Regions from separate parts of the Shewanella rhizosphaerae genome, predicted to be linked through region 1. Evidence: riboswitches for the same ligand, from Rfam matches in the RefSeq annotation. Region 1 holds a riboswitch; the other holds the start of a gene.

The links. A riboswitch is a leader RNA that binds a small molecule or an ion and turns the genes downstream of it on or off. The one in region 1 is predicted to bind thiamine pyrophosphate.
Region 2: another riboswitch for thiamine pyrophosphate. It lies ahead of thiC (phosphomethylpyrimidine synthase ThiC); the one in region 1 lies ahead of K0I63_RS08905 (TonB-dependent receptor).

Annotation. Positions count from the first base shown of each region.
Region 1 covers NZ_CP080420.1:1,972,706-1,980,656, forward strand. Annotated here, with positions in the region: gene K0I63_RS08880 (hypothetical protein) at 1-375, shown strand, start outside; gene hinT (purine nucleoside phosphoramidase) at 637-987, shown strand; gene K0I63_RS08890 (PaaI family thioesterase) at 1,018-1,515, shown strand; gene K0I63_RS08895 (PaaI family thioesterase) at 1,512-1,976, shown strand; gene K0I63_RS08900 (YcfL family putative periplasmic lipoprotein) at 2,007-2,396, shown strand; TPP riboswitch at 2,525-2,645, shown strand; gene K0I63_RS08905 (TonB-dependent receptor) at 2,718-4,859, shown strand; gene K0I63_RS08910 (YkoF family thiamine/hydroxymethylpyrimidine-binding protein) at 4,924-5,184, shown strand; gene pnuC (nicotinamide riboside transporter PnuC) at 5,221-5,868, shown strand; gene K0I63_RS08920 (phosphotransferase) at 5,908-7,047, shown strand; gene K0I63_RS08925 (HvfX family Cu-binding RiPP maturation protein) at 7,293-7,883, shown strand.
Region 2 covers NZ_CP080420.1:2,427,604-2,435,554, forward strand. Annotated here, with positions in the region: gene K0I63_RS10855 (thiazole synthase) at 1-291, opposite strand, end outside; gene thiS (sulfur carrier protein ThiS) at 293-505, opposite strand; gene K0I63_RS10865 (HesA/MoeB/ThiF family protein) at 495-1,343, opposite strand; gene K0I63_RS10870 (bifunctional hydroxymethylpyrimidine kinase/phosphomethylpyrimidine kinase) at 1,330-3,108, opposite strand; gene thiC (phosphomethylpyrimidine synthase ThiC) at 3,111-5,162, opposite strand; TPP riboswitch at 5,343-5,441, opposite strand; gene K0I63_RS10880 (hypothetical protein) at 5,588-6,673, opposite strand; gene trhA (PAQR family membrane homeostasis protein TrhA) at 7,053-7,763, shown strand; gene K0I63_RS10890 (DTW domain-containing protein) at 7,737-7,951, opposite strand, start outside.

The DNA of each region.
Region 1 (7,951 bases):
AAGCAACATGGGCTGTTAAAAGTCACCATGACGAGTAAGAAGTATGGCTTGTATGATGATGACTATAAAGAAGATTTCAATTTTATTAAGCAATCACTGCTCGATACCGGCTATCAAACCACAGAGTTCATTGGTAGTGAGATGAGTTCTTACAGATGTGTGTTGCAGGGAAGCTGCTACGGCAAGCGCTGGTATGGCTTTACCGACGATGGCACCAATGTGTCATTGGAGCAGGTGGCCAAGACCCGCCAAGATGCCTATATAAAGTTAACCTTCAAGGCGCCCAAGTTATTGCAGATCGAAGCCGAGCGCGAGGATCTCAAGCAGCTTAAACAGCAAGATAAGATGAACAGCGATAGATTAGCATTCGATTAAATAGTCGCTAACATCGATGGGGTGGTCGGCCGTGTTCAGCGCCGTGCTGCTAATTACGCTGCCGCCTAATTTCATAGCGCCCACTTTTCATAGCCCCGCTTTTTATAGGGTCCACTTGGTTATCCAGGTGGGCTCTTCCATTCTCCGAGCTAAAAAATCATCACTCGTTGATTGAGTTAACTCCTTTATTTATATGATGGATCACAAACAGCTTATTTGTGAGTATACTGACAGGATTAACGTCATATCGAGGATAGTGCAATGGCCGAAGAGACCATTTTCAGTAAAATTATTAGACGCGAAATTCCCGCCGATATCCTGTACCAAGATGAATTGGTCACCGCCTTTCGTGACATTCAGCCTAAGGCGCCAACCCATATTCTGATCATCCCCAATCACCTGATCCCGACGGTTAACGATGTCAAGGCATCGGACGAGAAGGCTCTGGGGCGCATGATGACGGTAGCGGCCAAGCTGGCCGATGAAGCCGGCATCGCAGAGGATGGGTATCGTCTCATCATGAACTGCAACAAGCATGGCGGCCAGGAAGTCTTCCATATCCATATGCACCTGTTAGGCGGTGATTTCCTGGGGCCGCTAGTGTCGCGTTAATCCCAGACTATTCTTGGACTGTGTAGAGTAATGAAGACAAACCCTGATTTTTTCCCGCTGACCGACTTGGCGACCCGCTTCGTCGGTCAGCTAGTGCAGTGTCGCAGACTTGGGCTCAGTGTGCTCGAAGCCAGCGAGCAGCATGTGCTGATCGAGCTGCCCTACAGCAGTGAGCTTATCGGTTACCCAGACACAGGCGTGATACATGGCGGGGTGATCACCACCCTGATGGACACCGCCTGCGGCACAGCCGTGGTCTGCAATATCTTCGATAAGTACAAGTCGCTGGAGTTGTCGCCGACGCTGGATCTGCGGGTCGACTATATGAAACCTGCCGAACCCAACAAGAGCGTCTATGGCTTTGCCGAGTGTTACAAGCTCTCTTCGAGCGTGGCCTTTACCCGCGCCATCGCCTATCAGGATTCTATCGATGATCCTATTGCCCATGCGGTGGGTTCTTTCATGCGTATCAGCCCCGAGATGGTGGGTGACGCCTTCAGACAGGCCTTGATGGGAGAGGGGAAATGACTATGGTCACGCCAGAAGCCAATCAGGCATTAAACGTCAAAGATATCGTCAAGAAGGCCACGGAGCTGAACGATTTTGGTCACCTGCTGGCGCATGTTCCATATGCTAAGTTTATCGGCATGCAGGTGGCGCGCTTCGGTGACGAGCTGGTGTTTCACTTGCCGAAGAAAGATGAAAATATCGGTAATCCAACCCTGCCAGCCATTCATGGCGGTGTGATCGCAGGATTCATGGAGATGTCGGCGATCGTGCAGCTTATGGTGTTTATGCAGACCACCAAGGTGCCAAAAATCGTCGATTTCTCAATCGATTACCTGAGAGCGGGCCATCACAGAGATAGCTTCGCCGAGTGTAAGATCACCCGTCAGGGACGCCGTGTGGCGAACGTAAACATCAACTGCTGGCAAACCAACCGTAAGGCCTTGATTGCCACCGCCCGTGCCCATTTTCTTATCGAATAGATGTTAAGGTGTAGCGTAAGGAGAATAGTGATGAACAAAGGATTAGTGTTAGGCTGCTTGTTGCTGGGACTGAGCGCCTGTGCGCCCCATACCGGCGGCATCATGACCAGCTCCACCGGTGAGGTTCGGGTCGATAACGGCTCCTTCCAGTCAGATGTGGATGTCAGCGCGGTGACCGCCCAAGCCGAGGCGGGTTTCTTGAGAGCACGAGGCACCATCATCAGTAAGTCGCCAAAGGATCAGCGCCTGCAATATAAGTTCACCTGGTACGATATCAATGGCGCGACGGTAGAGGATGAGGGGGTGAGTTGGAAGTCCCTTAAGCTTCATGGCAAGCAGCAGATGCAAGTGACGGCGCTGTCGCCCAATGCCACCGCGGTACGTTGTGAACTCTATGTGCGAGAGGCCATTTCCAATTAAAAATCGCTTTCAGGAATGAGTCGAGCGAATGATTTGATGAAAACGTCAGCAATGCTGGCGTTTTTTTATGGATCACGCGCAAATATTGCGTTAAAAATGTCAACTCTTTGTATGAGTCATGTATAATCGGCCTCGCCAAGGGGTGTTAACGCCAAGCCATAGCTTAGCGATTGACTGAGATGTCCGCGGGACGAACCCTTAGAACCTGATCCGGCTAATACCGGCGTAGGAATGGGCCACATCACTAGATTTAACACAATCTGTCTGTGCATTCTTTCTCGCTTTCTTAAGTGCCGGATCTCAATATTGATTTGAGGTCCTATGTTTACATTAAAATCTTATTCACCCATCGCCCTTGCCGTCGCGGCGGCGTTAACTCATACCAGCCTGATGGCGAGCGATACGCCGCCAGCCAACGACGAGATGGAAGTGATTGTCGTCACCTCCGATTTTCGCCAGTCTAGCCTGGACAAGATGCCCTCTAGCATCAGCGTCATAGATCAACAGCAAATTGAGGATGAGGGCGCCCAGCACTTTGAAGACGTACTCAACGGCATCGCCAACTTCAACTGGTCTGGCGGCAGCTCGCGGGCGAAATATTTCCAGATCCGTGGTGTGGGCGAGCAGGAGGAGTATCAGGGCGCACCTAACTCTTCGGTTGGCTACATCATAGACGACATCGACATGTCGGGCCTTGGGATGATCTCCAGCATGTATGATCTGCAGCAGGTCGAGGTGCTTCGCGGTCCACAGGGCACGCGTTATGGCGCCAACGCCTTAGCCGGTCTTATCTACCTTAAGAGTAACGATCCTACCTCGGTATTTGAGCATGGCGCCGAGCTGCAACTGGGTGACGATAACCTGCGCACTTATAGCGGCTTCAGCTCAGGTCCGTTGAGTGATTCGGGCAAGCTTTTGTATCGCGTATCGCTGCAGCAACATGAGCAGAACGGCTATCGCGACAACCTTTACCTGGGCCGAGATGACACCAACGGCAGAGATGAATTTACCGGTCGCATTAAGCTGCGCTGGTATGCCACTGACGATTTGGTGGCCGATCTCAGCCTGATGCACGCCGACTTTAACAACGGCTACGATGCCTGGACATTGGACAACAACGGTTTCGATACCCTCACAGATGAGCCGGGTGTCGACAAGCAGCGCACCACGGGTGGCTCGCTTAAGTTGACTTACTCAGGCGCCGACAGCTTCGAGCTGGTCTCACTAAGCTCAATGGCTCAGAGTGATACTCACCACGGCTACGACGGCGACTGGGCCAACCCAGAGTTTTGGGCGGCCCGCAGCTGCGAAGGTGAACCTTGTCAGTACGACTACACCTGGAACAAGCTGGGTGACAGAACCACGCTGTCTCAGGAGTTTCGTCTGAGCTCTACCGAGGCGGGACGTATCTTCAATGGCAGCACCGATTGGTTGGTGGGCGTCTATGGTCTGAGACTCACAGAAGACAACGACACTCTCGAAGTCTATAACGGCTGGGAAGACAGACTTCTGGCCGAATATGAAGCGACTAACTTGGCAGTTTTCGCCCAGTTAGACAGCGACTTAGGCAATGGCTACGCGTTGTCAGTGGGTGCCCGTCTGGAGCGCCGCGAGAGCGATTACAGCGACTCGGACAAAGATGCCTTCGAGCCCTCAGAGAACATGTGGGGCGGTCATATTGCCCTGAGCAAGACCCTCAGTCCAGGCCAACAAGCCTATGCCCGTATCGCCCGTGGCTACAAGGCGGGTGGCTTTAACATGTCGCTGCCGGCTTCCCTGAGCGATAAGAAGGAGTTCCAGGCCGAGACTCTGTACAACTATGAGCTGGGCCTCAAGTCGGAGTGGCTAGATGGCGACGCGACCACTCACTTCTCGCTGTTTTACATGGACAGACGCGATCAGCAGGTCTCTGCCTCGCAGCAAAACCCTGACGAACCACAGAAGTTTATCCTCTACGTCGAAAACGCCGGTAGCTCACACAACTACGGCGCCGAGCTGGAAGCCAATTGGTATGCCACTGATAATCTTAAGTTATACGGCACGCTAGGCTGGCTAGAGACCGCCTACGGCGATTACGCCTATCAGGATAAATACGGTGGGTTGGTGGATCTCACTGGCCGCGAACTGGCTCACTCACCTAATCTTACCTATAGCGCCGGGGCGACCTATCGCAGCGATCTGGGTTGGTTTGCCAATCTGACTACCAGTGGTAAGAGCGAGTTCTACTACTCAGACAGCAACGACTCTAAGTCAGAACCCTATACTATCTTCAATGCCCGTGTCGGCTACGAGACAGAGACCTGGTCGGCTTATCTCTGGGGTCGTAACCTGTTTGATGAGAAGTATGGCGTGCGCGGCTTCTATTTCGGTAACGAGCCGGATAATGGCTGGGCCGATAAGCAATATATCCGCTACGGCGATCCTCGCCAGTTAGGTGTCACTGTCAACGTCAAGTTTATGTAATTGGCGCTTTGCTGTTGCTAATCGTTGTAGGGGCGGGCAGGGCTCGCCCCCTTAAGGAGTTAAGATGAAATTAACCGCTGAAATCAGCATGTATCCCCTCAAGGATAGCTATATCGATCCCATCAAGTGGTTCATCGGCCGCGTTGACACTTACACCAATATCGAGCGCCGCACCAATGCCATGGCCACTCAGGTGTGCGGCGAATATGGCGAAGTGATGCAGATGTTGGCCACCGAGATGGAAGCCGCTCACGAGAAGTGGGGCAAGGCGGTCTTCGTGGTCAAGTTTATCGGTGGCGAGCTGGACCTGTCCCATCAGGAATAGGGCCTTAAGGCGCAATTAGGGAGCGACACACATCCTATGATAGATTTCTGGTCCGCATTGGTCAGCACCTTGACCCAGGCCTTCGAGCAGGCCAATGCCATGACGGCGTGGGAGGCTGTTGCCGTGGTCTTGGCACTGGCCTATCTGGCGCTGGCGATGCGCGGCAACATCTGGTGCTGGGCGGCTGCCTTTGTCAGCACCGCCATCTACACCTTGCTGTTTTGGGAGGTCTCCCTGCTGATGGAGTCGCTGCTCAACGTCTACTACATGGCGATGGCTGGCTACGGTTTCTGGCTGTGGCGCTATGGCGGCGGTGAAGATCACGGGGTCGAGGTGGTCAGCTGGTCGCTTGGGCGGCATCTCTACCTGATCGTCGCGACAACCGTGGTTTCCCTGGTGGTCGGCCATTTGATGGCAACCCACACTCAGGCATCGTACCCCTATCTTGACGCGGCAACCAGCTGCTTTGCGGTGATGACCACCTATCTGGTGGCGCGCAAGGTACTGGAGAACTGGCTCTACTGGGTGGTTATCGATTTTGTGTCCATCTACCTCTATCTTAACAAGGGACTGATGCTCACCTCTATGCTGTTCATCTTGTATGTGGGCATGGCGATAGGGGGCTATTTCCTATGGCGCACCAGCATGCAGCAGCCAAGTCAGGGTGACTACTCCTATGACTAGGGCGAGTCTTGCCGTTCTGTTCGTCGAGGCTGAGATCTGATGTCGGCTGACGGTAGTGCTGACGCGAATAGCACCTTGCTAGCGCGCCTGAGCGTTAGCCTTCCCGAGGCGGTTAAGTTGCAGCTCTCCGAGCTTGGCTGTCCACTGAATGAGAGCACACAGATACAGGTGCTCTCGCGGGGACTGAGCAACCAAAACTATCATCTAAGCCGCGATAACCAGCAGCTGGTGCTGCGGGTCAACAGTCAGGCCAGCAGCCAGATCAGCGCCCGCGACCATGAGGTGGCCAACTGGCGCCTAGCAGAAGAGCAAGGCCTAGCGCCAGCGCTCTTGTATGTGGCGCAGGGCAACAGTTGCTATCTCAGCCATTTTATCGACACAGGCGAAGATTGGAGCCGTTTGATGACGGCCAACCCCGCCCATCCGCTGCAGGATGAGTGCGTCACCCGGCCAGATGCCGAGGGGTTGCTGCTCGAGCTGCTCAAGGGGCTAGCTCAATTGCCGTTGCCCAAGAATCCCATTTCGGTGACAGAGCAGTGGCAGAGCTACATTGGCCAGCTAGAGATGATTGCCGAAAGCCTAGATGCGGCGAGCACAGATAAAGCCAGTCTTGATGCGGTAGGGAGCACGGATCTGCCCATATCCTATCTCGAGCCTTGGAAGACGCGATGGCAAGCGCTTAAGGCGCACCAGGAGCGAGTCGATGCCGTGCTAGAGCAACTTAATGCCTGTGAGTTAGCGCCACAGTATAGCCATAGGGATCTTAACCCCCACAACCTTCTGATGAGCCAGGGAAAGCTCTGGTGTATCGATTATGAATACGCCTGTAGCTCCCACCCTTTGGTGGATCTTGCCAGTGTGCTGGCAACCCACAGACTCTCTAGTGAGCAGCGCCACTGGCTGATCCTCGGCTACCTGAATGGCCATCCTAAGCTCAACGACAAGGCGCTCGCGGCCATTCCCAGTGCCTTGGCGCTTTACTGGTACTTCGCCGCCTGCTGGGCACTGTTGATGGCAAGTCAGGGCGAGGGCATATTGAAGCAGACAGTGCAGAAGGCAGTGCTGCAGTCAGTGGAGAACGCAGAGCCGCAGAAGCAGGGCGAGTCAGATGCCAGCCTGCCACATAGCGTGAGCGACTACCTGCAATGTTTCGATGATTTCATGGTGCTGGTGGGTTAACGAGCCGTTTTTCGTCCGATTCTGTTTCCGAGTCTGTTAATCCGTCAGGGTTAACGCATTCCAACAATTTTGTCTCTCTTCTATCCTTCTTTATTTCAAGTTAACTGTTTCGTTTCGCTTGTCTCATCTCGCCTGTTCATCTCCTCCAGGACATAGCTTTTTTTACCTTTGTTGATCCTTGCTGAAATTTAAATGATTAGCTAAGGGTCTATTAGGTAATGACAAAATAATGAGAGAGTGAGGTTATGCAGAAACTGTACGCTAAATTTACCCAGGGGATCGCCCAGCTCGACGGTGTCGCCGCCTTGGCACTTAGGCTCTATTTGGCGCCCGTGCTGATGCAGGCGGGTTACAACAAGCTGTCGCACTTTAGCGACACGGCGGCCTGGTTTGGTAACGCCGAGTGGGGCCTGGGTCTGCCCATGCCTGAGGTGATGGTGGCCCTGGCGGCCGGCAGCGAGTTTGTCGGTGGCTTCTTGCTGATCCTGGGCTTGGCCACCCGGTTGATCTCTATTCCCTTAATGGTCACCATGGCGGTGGCTGCCTTTAGCGTGCATTGGAAAAACGGCTGGTTGGCCATCGCCGATCCCAGCTCCTGGCTGGCCAACGAGCAGGTGATGGCCTCGGCGGAGAAGCTCGCAGCGGCTAAATCTTTGCTACAAGAACATGGTCACTATGAGTGGCTGACCTCCTCGGGTAACTTTGTGATCCTTAACAACGGTATCGAGTTTGCCGTTACCTATCTGTTTATGCTGTTTGCCTTGTTGATCATCGGCGGCGGACGCTATACCAGCTTGGATTATTGGATTGCCCGCAAGTATCAGCCCAAGGTTTAACCCGGCGTCATCAAGTGTAAATCCCACTGTTTTAGTGGGATTTTTTTTGCCAATTTGCTACCCTCGAG
Region 2 (7,951 bases), 450 kb from region 1:
CTCAAGCTTTATCCAAGAGGTACCCAGCACCTCTCGGGCCAGCTCGGCGGCGAAGATCGCCTCCTTGGCATTGCGCGCCCCCGAGGTGTTGGGCAGCAGCTTAACGCCGCTCTGACGTATGGGCGCCAGAATATCATCGAAGCCCGCCTTAAGATCGAGCCGCTTCATCGCCAGTGTCACTAATTGCGAACCGCTTGCCGCCAAGGCCGCCAACATCTGATCAGAGCTGGCAAACTTGCCCGTGCCGGTAAACAGCCGTGAAGAGAACCGACTATCGCCTATCGTTAACATATTAACCTCCTGCCACTACGCCAAAGAGTTCAATCACATCGCCCGCCTCACATAGGGTCAACGCCCACTGCGACTTGGGGACCACCTCGCCTGCCCGCACCAGCGCCACGCTATCCGGGGCTATCTGCTGGCTCTCCAACATGGACTGCAGACTTGCGTTATCTGGCACCTGTATTAACTGACCATTCAAACTTAATCTGATCTCACTCATCATTTTCTCCTAAGGCCGATGAACAGGGAGTCCCGCCATGTATCGCATAAGTCTTTTCATTCGATTCTTTAATTGCCACACAGACCGAGCACTTGGGATCCCGCCGCAGCGTGAGCTTTCGCATCTCGCCAGTTAATCCGTCGAACCTATGCAGCACACCTAGAGCCGGTAACCCCAGCAATAGCTTTATCGCCAGCAGCGCCTGCATCGAGGCCATGGTGCCCACCATGGGCCCAAGTATGCCTATGGTGCTGCAGCTCTCACTCACCCTTAGTTCGGCCGGAAACAGACAGTGATAGCAGCCATTGTCCGGGGATTTGCTCAGATCGAACGCCATCAACTGACCAGAAAAGCGGGCCGCAGCCGCCACCACTGTTGGCGTGCCCAGCGCCACACAGGCGGCATTGACGTGCTGGCGCGTGGCGAAGTTGTCGCTGCAATCGAGCACCAAATCCACATCCGAGAGCAGCGACTCGGCGTTATCGCCATCCAGACGCACAACCTTGGCCGCTATCTGACTAAAAGCCGATACCTGACTGTTTTGAGCCGTACCTTTTTCTACCAGCCTGTCTCTGGCGACTTCCGCCTTGTACTGGCCGCAATCGGCATGGGAAAACAGCAGCTGCCTGGGCAGGTTACTCAGCTCCACCTTGTCATCATCGATCAGGGTCAATTGGCCGATCCCCGCCGCGCTCAGATACTGGGCGCAGAGCTGGCCCAAGCCGCCGACGCCGACTATGGCGACACTTGCTTCCATCAGCCTTTGCTGGCCCAGTTCGCCGACCTCGGGCAACATGATCTGCCGTGAATACTGAATAAATGCCTTATCATTGAGTGACATAGGCTTTCTCCCACATCCTAGCCAGCTGTGTATAGGCCTCGCCCGGCGAGTCAGCCTGAATCACCGCGCGCACCACGGCCACCGCCTCAACGTTTGTTGCTTTAACCAGCTCTAAACGCGAAGCGTCTATACCGCCGATGGCAACTCTGGGGCAATCGGGCGTCCAAAGCGCAACCATACGCGCGAGCGTACTCAGCCCCTGAGGATTGGAAGGCATAGATTTCGTCGATGTGGGGAAGATATGCCCTAGGGCCAGATAGGATGGATTAAGCTGACTGGCCAGCGCCAACTCGAACACGCCATGGCTGGAGACGCCCAGGGCGATCCCTGCCTCGGCGATCCTATCGAGATCCGCCTCAAAAAGATCTTCCTGCCCAAGATGGATACCGAAGGCGCCATGCTTTAACGCCAGCTGCCAGTGATCGTTGATAAACACCTGCGCATCATATTTGCGCCCCAGCGCGATTGCCGCTTGGATCTGCGCTTCTAACGCGGCAGCACCTTGGCCCTCTTCTTGTTTGCCCTTCCCTTGTTTGCTTTCTTCTTGTTTGCTCTCTTCTTGATTGCTAGCTGCTTGGCCATCATCCTCCAGCTTGATCCTCAGCTGGGCCGTGGTGGCACCGGCGGCCAGCACCTGCTCCAAAGTATTCACATTATCCACCACAGGATACACCCCGATGGGACGCTTAAGCCTTGGAAAACTAAGCCCCGGGAAACTAGGCCTTGGAAAACTCAGTATCGAGGAGGCATCTGAAGCACGATCTGAAGAGCTTAACGAAGTGATGCCAGCCAACTCTGTGATACGGGGAAGCGATGCCAGGTCAGAGGGCCAACCTGTGCGCGCCAGTGGTCCGGCGCCGGCGCCCAAGGCCTTGGCCGACGCTATGCCTTGGACTACATAGGTTTTAGCGAGCAAGATGGCGTCGTGTAGCACCAAGCCCTGAGCCAGAAAGCTGGCGATCGCCGATGACAAGGTGCAGCCGCTACCGTGGTGATTGGGGTTATCCACCCGCTCGCAGCTGAGGCAAAAGCTGGTGTGCTGATGTAGCAGCGAGGTATGCGCCACCGCGTTGCAGATAAAGAGATCTTCCGCCTTATCGCTATGCCAGAGCGAGCCCTTGTCACCGCCTGTGATCAGCAGATTACAGGCTAAGCGCCTTGAGAGTGCGCTTGCCTGAGCTAGCATCTCATCACTTGATGACGCCTCGCTTCCCACCAACTTGCCAAACTCGCTGGCGTTCGGCGTCACAAGAGTAAGCAGCTTAGCGAAGGGGGTGAAATCCAACCCGGCAAGGTGCTTGGGCTCAGTTTTGAGCTCAGTTTTGGGCTTAGTTTTGAGTTTAGTTTTGGGCTGAGCGGAGGCCTGAACAGCAGATTCGCCAGTCAAGGCATCGCCGCAGGACGCTACCATCACGGGATCCAGAATAATCGGGATAGGCTGGCCATCATCCGTTTTCAGTGGCGCCATATGGGTCGCCAGCCAATCGGCGATAAGATTAATCTGACGCTGATTGGCAAGCAGCCCTATCTTGATCGCCCTTGGCGGCAGATCTGCCAGCAGGGTATCGAGCTGAGCGAGCAAGATAGCCTCACTCACTGGCTCGACACCATTAACCGCCACCGAGTTTTGCGCGGTAACGCAGGTGATCACGCTGCAACCATGGCAGTCCAGATCCGCCATGGTCGCAAGATCTGCCTGAATGCCAGCACCGCCCCCGCTGTCTGAACCGGCAATGGTCCAGACGATAGGTTTTTTAGCGGACATGGCTACACCTCTTCTGCTTTTTCGAGAGCCGTAATTTCAAGAGCAGTACTTTCAAAAGTGGTACTTTCAAGAGAGGCGCTTTCAACGGCAGGGCTTTGCTTCACCGCGCTGTGATAGAGCTCGCTGCCACTTTGCTTAAACTGCGCCGACATCTGCGCCATCCCTTGCTGGATCTCTGCCTTTGGCGCGCTAGCAGTAACGTCAATCTGCTCAACCTCAATCTCTCTCACCTCAATCTCCCTTACATCGATCGCTTGGGCCGCAGCGTATTCGCGCACCTCTTGGGTGATCTTCATCGAGCAGAACTTGGGACCGCACATGGAGCAGAAATGCGCGACCTTGGCCGACTCCTGCGGAAGTGATTCGTCGTGATACGCCCTGGCGGTATCGGGATCCAATCCTAGGTTGTATTGATCTTCCCAGCGGAACTCGAACCTCGCCTTAGACAAGGCGTTGTCGCGGATCTGCGCGCCGGGATGCCCCTTGGCCACATCGCCAGCATGGGCGGCAATCTTATAGGCGATCAGCCCCTGCTTAACATCTTCCTTGTTTGGCAGACCAAGATGCTCCTTGGGCGTCACGTAGCAGAGCATGGCGCAGCCATACCAGGCGATCATCGCCGCCCCTATGCCTGAGGTGAAGTGATCATAACCTGGAGCAATGTCGGTGGTCTGAGGGCCTAGGGTATAAAACGGCGCCTCGTCACACAGCTTGAGCTGCTTATCCATGTTCTCCTTGATAAGCTGCATCGGGATATGACCCGGCCCTTCAATGATGGTCTGCACGTCATACTGCCAGGCCTTCTTAACCAGCTCGCCTAAGGTTTCCAACTCGGCAAACTGCGCCTCGTCGTTAGCATCGGCGATGGAGCCTGGTCGCATGCCATCACCCAACGAGAGGGAGACATCGTAGGCGGCGCACAGCTGACAGATCTCATCGAAGTGCTCATAGAGGAAGTTTTCCTTGTGGTGAGAGAGGCACCACTTGGCCATGATGGAACCGCCACGAGAGACTATGCCTGTGAGGCGCTTGGCCGTCATGGGCACATAACGCAGGAGCACACCGGCGTGAATGGTAAAATAATCCACCCCCTGCTCCGCCTGCTCGATCAGGGTATCTCTGAAGATCTCCCAGGTGAGATCTTCGGCGACGCCATTGACCTTCTCCAGCGCCTGATAGATGGGCACAGTCCCGATGGGCACCGGCGAGTTGCGGATGATCCACTCGCGGGTCTCGTGGATATAACGACCAGTCGAGAGATCCATCACAGTATCTGCGCCCCAACGGGTGGCCCACACCAGCTTCTCCACCTCCTCTTCGATGGAGGATGTGACCGCCGAATTACCTATGTTGGCGTTGACCTTCACCAGGAAGTTTCGGCCGATGATCATAGGTTCGGCCTCAGGGTGGTTTATGTTAAGCGGCAAAATTGCCCGGCCCGCCACCAGCTCCTGACGCACAAACTCCGGCGTGATGGGCTCACCTAGCTTGGCACCGAAGCTCTCACCCGGCGCCCGCTGATTGAGCACCTCGTCGGTCACTTTCTCGCGAGCCATATTCTCACGCAGGGCAACATACTCCATCTCTGGGGTGATGATGCCGCATCTGGCGTAGTGCATCTGAGTCACCACCTTACCTTCAAGGGCGCGTCTTGGCTTGGGCAGCTGCTCAAACCTCAGATGATCCAGCCCCTCATCGGCCAGACGCTGCTGAGTGAAACCTGAGCTGACTTGCTCGAGTTCCTGGGTATCGCCACGCTCGGCAATCCACTCGCTGCGCAGCTTTGCAAGCCCCTGGCGCACATCGATATCAGCCTCGGGATCTGAATAGGGCCCGGCGCAGTCATAGACTGTGATGGGGGGATTCTTCTCATAGACAGGCGCCTCGGCCGTGCCGCCAATCAGAGTATCTGACTGAAAGATCTGCCGCATAGCGACCTTGAGATCCGGCCTGCTGCCGCTGAGATAAAATTTTTGCGAATTAGGGTGTTGTAAGGGTTTGAGGTTATCGATAAAGGCCTGGGCCTCTGCTCGCATTTCACGACGTGTTGACATAAGCAATCTCACTATAGGGTTAGATGAAGTTGCTTGTCTGGAGAAGTTTGGCGTTGAGGGCATTGAGCCGGGCCAGATAATGGCCTGATTCAAAAATATGCTGGGTGTCACTGGGATTTCACTCGCCAAATTTGCGGCGATTTTAATCCCATTGGCCGATAAAAAACGGCGGGACACTAAGGTCATATTATGCTTGTTTCCTTCGCAGGGACTAACCTGATCAGGTTCAACGGATCCCGAATAAACGGTCTCAGCCTAATGGCACTCCGACAAGAGGGGCTCAGTATAGACCTAAGGGATTGAGGGTGGCAAGCCCCTTTAAACCCTAGCTGAAATCAAATTAATCGAAACAAATAATAAAATAAAATCAATAAATTGTATAAAATAAAAGTATCATGTTAATTTAAGCTTGAAAATATATCACACTAGTTTTTATCTTTAATCTCTACTCCCATCATACTCAGATGCTTATCAAGGGAGTCTTTAATCGCCTGTTTCACCTTGTCGCCACCACACTTAAAGGGGAAGCCTAAGTTTTCCCCGTGGGGGTTAATTGGTGTCGCCACACTCACCACGCGATAACAGGTATCCCCTATCTTGACGATGCGATTAGGGTCCAACTTGCTGTCTAAGGTGATTGCCGTCTCATACTCGTTCTCCTTAGGCAAGGCTAACACCCTCATCTCGCCATCCATCTCGCTCATCGACTGCTTCTGGGTGGCCTTGTCGGCGGCGTGCTCAACTAGTTTGTCCAGCTGTGCCTGTCTGTGCCTCGCCATATAATCGCCAGTTGCAGCGCTTACCGCTCCCGAGTCTGCTGCTCCCCTCTCCAGATTAAGACCTTTCATACCATCGAAGGAGAATGCTTCATTCTTTTTCTGAGTGTCAACGGGCACCTCGATTTTAGGCGCGATGCCAGACTCAGAGGAATCAACTGCTGAATCAAGGGAAGGCTCAACCCTTGTTTGGACAACATTGGGCTGGAAACGAGTAATTTGAGTAGCTGACGCCTCTTTCTCGGGATTTAACTCAGTCAGAGAGGCACTTTGCTGAGCGGGAACTGGCGCCAGATTGTCCTCTGTCCTTTCACCCCTTTGATTAAGCGTATCTTGCCTTGGCTCGCCTTGGTCTAACTGGCTTTGACTTAGTTGGCTGTGATTTAGCTGGCTCGTCAGCGGCGCGTTTACTGGTACCTCGGCAGGGCGAGATTTGGCCTTCATGGCATCAAACTCTGCCTGAGTCAGCATATAGGCGCTGATGGCCTGCTTGTCTCGCTTAATTGATTCCTGAGCCAGATATGGCCCCTTAAACTGCCAACTCAAGAAAGCCAGCAATGCAAGATGCGCCAGCAAGACGACCAAGAAAAGTGACAGATCTTTCCAGCCAATCCTTGCAGCTATAGCAATAGAAAGTGGGCCTTCAAGAGGTGCGTTAGGAACAAGCTCCTTAAGCGAAAGCTCCTTAACCAAAAGCATCTCAACTTGAGCGTCTTGCTGGTCATGCTCACTCACTAATGCCTCACTCGATACAGGCTCTCTCGCTAATGGATCGTTGACGAGATGGCAGAAGGCTAACTGCTCGACATCAATATCAGCATTAAGGTTTAGATTAAGATTGAGGTCAAGCCAGGAAGATTGACTATCCTTAGGGGGCACTCGCAATAGCAACTCATTCTTTCCTTAGAAAACTTAGCATTTTAGAGAAGAAGAGAAGCCTTTAGTTCAATCAAGGATAGATAGTGAACAGCGTGAAATTCAAAAAACAATAAATTCAATTACTAACAAAACAAAATTAAAATTAAGCGTACACACGTACGCTTAATTATTTCTTTTGCACCAGCATGCTGTTAGACTCACCATTAACGAGGTCTAACCAGTTTTAGAGAGTCTAATGCCACCACAGTCCGTGCCGCCACAAACCATACAGCCCCAAGAGATCGGCCTGAATAGTCAGCCCAGCTTTGCTGCTACGGCCGCTCCCTATAGCCGCGCAGAAGAGCTGGCAAACGCCCTCAGCCATGGCCTGGGTGTGATTGCAGGTATTCTGGCGCTAGCGTTTTCACTGCATAAGGGATGGGACAGGCTCACCGATCTTCAACTTGGAGGATTGGCACTCTATTGTTTGAGCATCATACTCCTGTTTCTCTGCTCAACGCTCTATCACAGCGTCTCGGCACCTAAGTTAAAGCATAAACTCAAGATAGCCGATCACTGCGCCATCTATCTGTTGATCGCCGGCACCTACACGCCGCTGATGCAGATCCTGCTCGACAGTGTCGAGGCCGATGCCATTCTCATCGCCATCTGGAGTCTGGCCCTAGGCGGGATCCTGTTCAAGACGCTGTTTATTCATCGCTTCAAGATCTTTAGCCTAGTGCTTTATCTGGTGATGGGTTGGTTGTGTGTCATAGTGATGAAGCAGCTGCTTGCAGCCATGACGCCACTGGGCTTTCAGCTACTGCTGGCGGGCGGGATCTTCTACAGCACCGGGGTGATCTTCTATGTGGGTAAACGCATTCCCTATAATCACGCCATCTGGCATCTGTTTGTCCTCGCCGGCGCCCTAAGCCACTTCCTATGCGTCTACCTGACGGTGATCTAACATAAAGAGATCAAACGCCTCATCAAGCTGCTGTGCCTCCTGGCTCATCCCTAAACTGTGCATCAGGCTAATGATGCACTCTATGGTGCACAGACCTTGAGATAACTGATTCCGCCTTAGGCGATAGCGTGACGGTTCGCTCTCCTGCAGCGTCAGCCTTCTCGCCGCTTGCAGATAGGGGCTCTGAC